2 regions of the Stenotrophomonas sp. LM091 genome follow, and region 1 is predicted to be linked to the other one. Evidence: riboswitches for the same ligand, from Rfam matches in the RefSeq annotation. Region 1 holds a riboswitch; the other holds the start of a gene.
The links. Region 1 has a riboswitch for thiamine pyrophosphate ahead of thiC (phosphomethylpyrimidine synthase ThiC). Riboswitches for the same ligand answer to the same signal wherever they lie in the genome.

Region 2: linked by a shared signal. The riboswitch ahead of BIZ42_RS01405 (TonB-dependent siderophore receptor) and the one ahead of thiC (phosphomethylpyrimidine synthase ThiC) in region 1 are both predicted to bind thiamine pyrophosphate.

The regions. Positions count from the first base shown of each region.
Region 1 is NZ_CP017483.1:1,378,722-1,383,272, reverse strand. Features, by position in the region: gene ggt (gamma-glutamyltransferase) at 1-364, shown strand, start outside; gene BIZ42_RS06100 (BCCT family transporter) at 576-2,144, opposite strand; TPP riboswitch at 2,432-2,533, shown strand; gene thiC (phosphomethylpyrimidine synthase ThiC) at 2,647-4,524, shown strand.
Region 2 is NZ_CP017483.1:325,162-329,712, forward strand. Features, by position in the region: gene BIZ42_RS01405 (TonB-dependent siderophore receptor) at 1-1,652, opposite strand, end outside; TPP riboswitch at 1,720-1,815, opposite strand; gene BIZ42_RS01410 (phosphotransferase) at 1,856-2,992, opposite strand; gene BIZ42_RS01415 (hypothetical protein) at 3,096-4,551, opposite strand, start outside.

The DNA of each region.
Region 1 (4,551 bases):
CAAGCCGTGGATGAGCTTCGGGGTGATGGGCGGTGCGATGCAGCCGCAGGGCCATGCGCAGATCGTGATGAACATGGTCGACTTCGGGATGAATCTGCAGGAGGCCGGCGATGCGCCGCGCATCCAGCATGAGGGCTCGACCGAGCCGACCGGCCAGGCGACGGCGATGAGCGATGGCGGCGAAGTGAATCTGGAAACGGGCTTCCCGTATGAGACGGTGCGGGCGCTGATGCGCAAGGGCCACCGTGTTGTTTTTGCGGATGGCCCGTATGGCGGGTATCAGGCGATCCTGCGTGATCCGGAGACCGGGGTGTATTACGGGGCGTCGGAAAGCCGCAAGGATGGGCAGGCGGCGGGTTACTGATTTTCTCGCACTCCGTAGTGCTGACCGTTGGTCGGCACTAGCGCAGAGCAGAGCGTAGAGCAGGACGCTTCGGGGCTTCGGGGGGGCGTGCGCATGGCAAATGCGCACATGGCCGAAGCGGTAGAGCCACGCCATGCGTGGCTCCTCTCACTGCAACCCACCCGCCCCGCCCACCGATAGCCCGGAAGGCGGGATGCTTCAAGCGTTCAGCTCAAGGCGCCCGAGCCGCCTCATCGCGCGTTTCTTCCTGCGCCGCGATTTCCCGCTCGATCCACTCATCCATCAACCGCCGCGCACGCTGCGCACGGCGCCGCTGCAGCGCATGCTCCATGTCCAGCACCCGGTACAACGACCACATCACCGCCAACATCAACAACGCAAACGGCAGCGCCGCGATCGTGATCATCCCCTGCAGCGCATTGAGGCCGCCGGCCAACAGCAGCACGCCCGCGATCAACGCAATCGCCACGCCCCACACCATCCGGCGTGCCAGCGGCGGATCACCGGATTCCTCGGTCGACATCGTCGCCAGCACCAGCACCGCCGAATCAGCCGAGGTCACGAAGAAGATCATCAACAGCACCAGCGCGATCGCCGACAACACCATCGGCATCGGCAGGCTGTCGAACATCGTGAACAGCACCGTCTCGTAGCCATTGCCCAGCGCCTGCGCCAGGTCCACGTGGCCGAAGATCTGCGACCACAGCGCGGTGCCGCCGAATACCGAGAACCACAGGAAGCCCAGCACGCTCGGTGCGATCACCACGCCCAGCACGAACTCGCGGATGCTGCGCCCACGCGAGACGCGGGCGATGAACGAGCCCACGAACGGCGCCCACGCGATCCACCAGGCCCAGTAGAAGATCGTCCAGTCCGCCACCCAGGTGCTGCCCGAGAACGGCGACATGCGCAGGCTCATGGTGACCAGCGAGTTGAGGTAGGAGCCGATCGTGGTAGTGAACGTATCGAAGATGAAACCGGTGGGCCCCAGCACCATCACCAGCGCCAGCAGTACCGCCGCCAGACCCAGGTTGAAGTTGGAGAGCCACTTGATGCCACGGTTGACGCCGCTGGTGGTGGAGGCCATGTACAGCACGAACGCCACCGCGATGATGGTCAGCTGCACCGGCACCGAGGCCTGGATGCCGAACACGCGCTCGAGACCGGCGGCGATCTGGATCGTGCCGAAGCCCAGCGTCGTTGCCACACCGATCGCCGTGGCGACCACCGCAGCGACGTTGACGACAGTGCCCATCCAGCCCCGGTGGTGCGCACCGATGATCGGCTGCAGCAGATCACTGATCAGCCCGCGGCCGTTGCGGTTGAACTGGAACCACGCCATCGCCAGGCCGATCAGGGCGTAGATCGCCCAGGGATGCAGGCCCCAATGGAAGAACGCATAGCGCATCGATGCGCGCGCCGCCTCCATGCTTTGCGGGGCCAACCCTTCCGGTGGCTTCACGAAATGCGAGATCGGCTCGGCCGCGCCCCAGAACACCAGGCCGATACCCATGCCGGCCGCGAACAGCATCGACATCCAGCTCGCGTTGGAGAAGTCGGGTTCGGCGTCTTCGCCGCCGATGCGCAGCGAACCGAAGCGGCCGAAGGCCAGGTACATCAGGAACGACAGGGTGATGAACACCACCAGCAGGTACAGCCAGCCGGTACTGCGGATGATGGTGGACAGGCCGCTCTGGACGACCTCGTTGAAGGGGCCCGGCGCGAGGCCAGCGATCAGCACCAGCAGTGCGACCAGTGCGATGGAAATGCGGAACACCATGCAGGCGTGTCTCCGATCAGTAGGGGCGAGCCGAGGCTTGCAATCTCCAGCGGCACGGCGGCAACGACTGGGGCGGATCAAGCCGGTCGAGGCCGGTCAGTACGGACGTCAATGGCGTCGAACAATGCGCAATGCGCGCGTGATCGGGACGCTACCCCTGATCGCACCGCATACCGCGCTGCAGCATCGTAGTGCATCAGATGTCGGCGCCTTGTTCACACCCAGGGCCAAGCAGCTTGGTTGGTCCGCCCCAGCGCGCTGACGGTCTTCGCTTTGTGCTCTAATTCGCCCCGAAGCGGGGGTACCGCGGCCCAGTGGCCAAGGTTGAGACAGTCCCTTCGAACCTGATCCGGTTGATACCGGCGTAGGGAAGCTTCGCAATTGCTGATGCACTGCGCCGTAGGGCTGCCCCGCCCGAAGACCGCCCGTGTTGCGTCTGCCGTGCGCCGCCGCTTCGTCCGTTCCGCCCATTCCCGGGCGGAACCCGATCCAGGACGACGTCATGAACGCAGCGCTTTCCTCCCTGCAGCAGCAGGCCCAGCAATTGTCCGAATCGGTCACGCGCCCGATTCCCGGCTCACGCAAGATCCATGTGCCGGGTTCACGCAGCGACCTGCAGGTGCCGATGCGCGAGATCGTGCTGACCCGCACGCCGACCCTGTTTGGTGGGGAAGAGAACGCGCCGGTCACCGTGTATGACACGTCTGGCCCGTATACCGATCCGAATGCGCGGATCGACCTCTCCGTGGGGCTGCCGCCCTTGCGTGCCGGCTGGGTGGCCGAGCGGGGCGATACTGATGTGCTCGATGGCCTGAGCTCGGCATTTGGCCGCTCCCGCGAAACCGATGCGCGCCTGGATGCGGTGCGCTTCCCGTCGCGGCTGCAGCCACGGCGCGCGCGGTCCGGTGCCAACGTCACCCAGATGCACTACGCACGGCGCGGCATCATCACCCCGGAAATGGAATTCGTCGCCATCCGCGAAAACCAGCGCATCGAGGCCATCGTCGATGCCGCGCTGCTCAGGCAGCATCCCGGCGAAGCCTTCGGCGCGTCCATCCCGGCGCGCATCACGCCGGAGTTCGTCCGCGATGAAATCGCCCGCGGCCGTGCGGTGCTGCCCAACAACATCAACCATCCGGAAAGCGAACCGATGATCATCGGCCGCAACTTCCTCACCAAGATCAACGCCAACATCGGCAACAGCGCGGTTTCCTCGGGCATCGCCGAGGAAGTGGAAAAGCTGGTCTGGGCGATCCGCTGGGGCGGTGACACCGTGATGGACCTGTCCACCGGCAAGCACATCCACGAGACCCGCGAATGGATCCTGCGCAACTCGCCGGTGGCGATCGGTACCGTGCCGATCTACCAGGCACTGGAAAAGGTCGATGGCCGCGCGGAGGAACTCACCTGGGACATCTTCCGCGACACGCTGATCGAGCAGGCCGAGCAGGGCGTGGACTACTTCACCATCCATGCCGGTGTGCTGCTGCGCTATGTGCCGTTGACCGCCGGGCGCGTGACCGGGATCGTCTCGCGTGGCGGCTCGATCATGGCCAAGTGGTGCCTGGCACACCACAAGGAAAACTTCCTGTACACCCACTTCGAAGACATCTGCGAGATCATGAAGGCCTACGACGTGACCTTCTCGCTTGGCGACGGCCTGCGCCCGGGGTGCATCGCCGACGCCAACGACGCGGCGCAGTTCGGTGAGCTGGAAACACTGGGTGAGTTGACCAAGATCGCCTGGAAGCACGACGTGCAGACCATGATCGAAGGCCCCGGCCACGTGCCGATGCAGCTGATCAAGGAAAACATGGACAAGCAGCTGCGTGAGTGCGGTGAGGCGCCGTTCTACACACTCGGCCCGCTGACCACCGATATCGCCCCGGGCTATGACCACATCACCAGTGCGATCGGCGCGGCCATGATCGGCTGGTACGGCACGGCGATGCTCTGTTACGTCACGCCCAAAGAGCACCTGGGGCTGCCCAACCGCCAGGACGTGCGCGACGGCATCATGGCCTACCGCATCGCCGCGCACGCCTCGGACCTGGCCAAGGGCCATCCCGGCGCGCAGGTGCGTGACAACGCGCTGAGCAAGGCACGCTTCGAATTCCGCTGGGAAGACCAGTTCCATCTCGGGCTGGACCCGGAGAAGGCCAAGGAGTTCCACGACGAAACGCTGCCCAAGGACGCGCACAAGCTGGCCCACTTCTGCTCGATGTGCGGCCCGCACTTCTGCTCGATGAAAATCACCCAGGACGTGCGTGACTATGCAGCGGGGCAGGGCCTGGATGAGCGCACGGCGCTGGAGGTCGGCATGGCTGAGAAGTCGGCACAGTTCCGCGATCTGGGCGCAGAGGTGTATCGGCAGGAGTAACGCATCGGCCGGGGCGGGCGCGCCGTC
Region 2 (4,551 bases), 1.1 Mb from region 1:
TGGAACGGCTGCGAGGTGCGGAACAGTGCCGCACCCAGCGTCAGCGCATCGCTGGGCACGTACTTGATGCCCACTTCGGTCTGGCGCGACAGCACGGACGGCAGGAACGCACCGTCGTTGGAGGTCCAGAACGGCGCTTCCTGGCCAAGCGAGATGCCCCGCACGTAGCTGACGTACGCATTGACCTCATCGGTCGCCTTCCAGACCAGCGCGGTCTGCGGCAGGAACCGCGACAGGCGGCTCTGCCGCTCGGGATTGCCACGCTTGTCGTAGGCCCGCTCGTCCAGCCGGACGAAGCGGCCACCGGCCAACCACTGCCAATCGCCGAAGCTCATCCGGTCCAGCGCGAACACCGCCGTCTGCGCACTGTCCAGGCGCCGCGCGGACGGACCCGGCATCAGCGGCGACGGGTCGAACTGCGGCACCTGTGCATCATGGATGTTGGCCGTGCCGACGTACTCGTTGACGTTGCGGCGCTTGTCCACGGTGCGCTCGAATCGATCCGCGCCAATACTCAGTTCGTGCCGGATCTCGCCGGTGGCGAAACTGCCACGCAGCTCGCCACGGAATTCCAGGTTGCGGCGGGTGTCGTCCGGGCTGCGGTAATCGTAGATGTCGTAATCGCCGTTGGGCGCAAAGTAGTTGCCCGGCACACTGCCATCCGCACAGCCGGCAGCGTAGTAGCAGCCGTAGGCGAAGGCGACGTTGTCGTCGATCACCGAACGGCTGTAGCTGGCGGACATGCGCGACTGCCAGTTCGGACTGAAATCGAAGGTATGCAGCGCGGTCAGGTTGGTGCTGTCGATGCCGACCGGCCGCTGCCAAGCCTGATAGCCCAGCAGGTGCTTGCGGTCCACGCCTCGCGGCAGTTCGGTGGCCCCCAGCAGCTGATAGCCCGAGGCCGAGCGCTGCGCGCTGGTCTGGTAGTTGGCATCCACCTCCAGTTTGCCGCGCTCGCCGATCAGCCAGTCGGTGGCCAGCGAATAGAAGTTGCGGCGACCGTCGGCATGATCGATGTAGGAATCGCTGTCTTCCCAGGCGGCATTGAAGCGGACCCCGAAACGGGGCGAGAGCCAGTGGCCCAGATCCACGGCGGTGTAGCGCGAGCCTTCCGAGTCGCTGCCGAGGGTGACAGTGCGGACCTCGGCCGGGCGCTTGCCCACGTAGTTGATGATGCCACCCGGGGCCATCACACCGGCGGCGAGGCCGGCCTCGCCCTTGAGGATTTCCACCGCCTGGATGTTCTCCAGCGCCAGCCGCTGCTCACCGGTGATGGCCAGCCCGTTGAAGCGATAGCCGGTGCCGGTATCCAGCGGGAAGCCGCGGATCGCGATGTTCTGGTAGTAACCAACCGGCGCGTAGCTGTCGCCCAGCGACGCATCATTGCTGGCCAGCTCGGACAGCGTCCGGACCTGGCGGCTGTCCAGCAGGTCGCGATCGAGCACGTTCACCGAGGCCGGCGTGCTTTTCCAGTCGCCGGCGCCGAAGCTGCCGGTCTGCGTGGCGGTGGCTGCCGGCTGATGCGCCTGCACGCGCACGGCGGCCAGTTCCGTCGGCGAGCGCTCGGGCGCCTCGGCGAGTTCATTGGCATGAAGGGGCAGCGCGGCGCAGAGGGCGGCGGACAACAACGTAGGGCGGAAGCAGCGGTTCATTCGATTCGTCATCAGCTGGAGGAGACGAAGCGAAGGCGCGCACGCGCACCGACCCATCACGGCGGTATGCCTGCTGCTCAAAGCTCCCTACGCCGGTGCAAACCGAATCAGGTTCCAAGGGACTCTCTCAGCCTGGTTTCGCCAGGCACCCCCGCTTCTGTGACTATTTCACTACAAATGGTACGGATTTGCGAGCCCGCCCCTCAGGCGGCCGCGTGCAGCGCCTTCAACAGGCCCTGCCCGGCCGCGCTGCTGAACCAGTCAGCGTGGCCCAGCAGGAAGGTGTGGTAGGCCACGTCGGCATTGGCAGGTGAGTGCGTCACGCCCTGGAAGTACTCCACTTCCGACAGCGCGAAATCGAGCTGCACGATGGGCAGCAGATCCGCCAGCAGATGCACGCGCTCGGCCGACAGCGGCACGATCTCGCGGTAGCCGGCCAGCAGCGCCAGCGCGATATCCACGCGCACGGCCGCCTCGCCGCTTTCCAGCGCCAGCCAGGCAATGGCGTTGCGTTCGATGGCGGTCGCAAGGTCGAACAAGGCACTGGTCGGTGAGGCAAGACCCAGATCAAGCACGGTATCGACCACGGTGGCACCTCCTTGCTGGCGCCAGAGCAGATTGGAAACATGCCAGTCGTTGTGCGCCCACAGGCGCGGCTCGGCCTGCAGGCGCGCGGCCAGGCCGGCGTGCCACGGCGCAACGGCCCGCCGCAGATCACCCTGCCAGTCCTGCCGCGCGAGATAGGCAGCCAACCCGGGACGACCCGGAAGATCGGCCTGGATGGCGGCGATGGGGTCGGCGGCACGGATCAGATCATCGCGTGCGACCAGCAGATGGGTGCTGCGCTGGGGCGCGTGATAGCGGGCCGACGCGCTGTGCAGCTTGGCCAGCATCCGCCCGGCTTGGCACGCCTGCGCGGTATCGGTCAGCGGCGTCCAGGAAGGTGCGTCGCGGTACAGATCCTGGCCCTGGCCCACGCTATGCAGCTCGTAGGTCCAACCCTCGTGCTCCACCGCCGTGGCGCCATCGCGGTCACGCAACACCTCGACCACCGGCACGCCGTGATCGGCCAGATGCTGGATGAAGCGATGCTCCTCGGCCAGGCTGGCTGCCGTGCGGACGCTGCCATGGTGGCGCTTGACGAACACCCGCTCCCCGTCGGTCTCGACGATGGCGGCGGCGGACATCGGCCGCGGGCTGTGCCACAGCAACCGGCCAGCGCCGGCCAGCGGTGCGAAGCGCTCGCGCAGCCAGCTGACCTCGCGTTCGGTGATGGCGGGCCAGTCGGCGGCCACCTCATCGTTGTTGAGGCCTTGGACGCGGTGGGTGCTGTTGCTCATGGAATGACGGATCGATGACGGGCAAAGTGCGCGCTGTCACCAGACAGTGGGCGCGGCGAGGATAGCAAGCCGGGCCCGGCAAGGGGGAAGCAGATGCCTGCCCTCAGCGCTTGCTGTCGCTCGCCTTTGCTGCGGCCGGCGTGGCCGGCAGCAGGCGAGGCTGCTCGGCATACCAGTCACGCGCACCGGCGAGGTGCCACTTGCGCTGCTCGCCCTGCAGCTCGATGCCGGCGCCCAGCACACCCCAGCGCAGATACAGGTCACCCCGGCGCTTGCCATGACTCAGATCCAGCCGCGCCTGCAGGGACAGCCGCTCATTCTCGGCCTGCAGGTCCTCCACGATCAGCTCGCCACTGCGCCAGCGCAGCTGGCCACTGGCCTGCACCTCGCCGGAATCCAGCATCCCCAGCACCCAGCGCGGGTACTCGCTGCGCTGGGCGAATACCCCGAGCAACGGCCCGGCATCGCGCAGGCGCAGGTCGGCCAGCCCATCCACCTGGAATGGCGCCGCCGCATCGATGTGGCCGCTGCGGATCGCCACCTTGCCCCACCAGCGGCCGTCACTCTTTTCATCGCCTACATGGATGTTGCGCAGCTCCACGGTGGTGCCGCCCAGATCGAACTGGCGGCTGTCGAAATCAGCACGCTGCAGGCGCGCCTGCAGCTGCGCGTCACCGCGCATTGCAATACCGGCGACGCTCAGCCGGGCACCGGTGCCGCGCAGATCGGCACTGCCCTTGCCGACCCGCCCGGAGGCATCCAGTGAGACATCCCCACTGAGCAGGCCGGTCCCGCCGAGCAGGCGCACGTTGTCATTGCCGAGGTAACGGTTGTAGGCGGTCAGGTCCGGTACCCGCGCATCGGTGAAGCGGAGCTGCGCGCGCATGCCGTCGCTCAGCTGCTTCAGGCGCGCATCACCGCGCAGGCTCAACGCAAGCTGCCGCCCATCGAACAACAGCGCCTTGGGTGCATTGGTCGGCGCGGCCTGGAAGCGCGGGATCTGCACCTTCAGTTCGGCCTGCGCAGGCGTGCCCTCGACAATCCGGCCCTGTGCCTGGGCATCGCCCCGCATGCGGACGCCGGCGACTTCGGCCACCGCCGCCACCTGCGGAATATCCACTGTGCTGCCCGGTGCGAGCTCGCCGTCGGCAAGGATGACGTCTGCCTTGAGCAGACCGCCACCGTCGAGATGGAACCACGGCTTTTTCACGAACAGATCGCTGATCCAGTTCAGCGACTGGAACTGCCATGCGCCCTGGACCTTGCCGGACAACCGCGGCAGCAGCTCGGCAGGCGCCTGGAACGGAATCTTCCGGCCGGTCACGCGGAGATCGGCGTTGAGCTCACTGCCCGTCTCCGGGTCACGCGGCAGCCGCGCCTGCACCCGCATGTCCTGCGCCACGTCCAGCTGCAGCGACAGCAGGCCGCGGTCATCTGCGTGTACGCCGGCGTGCAATGGCAGCCGCCAGACCAGACGGCTACCGGGACGCAGCGCCCCCTGCTCCAACGTCACATCGGCAGTGAGGCGCGCATTGGAGACCGCGCTGCCGACCTTGACG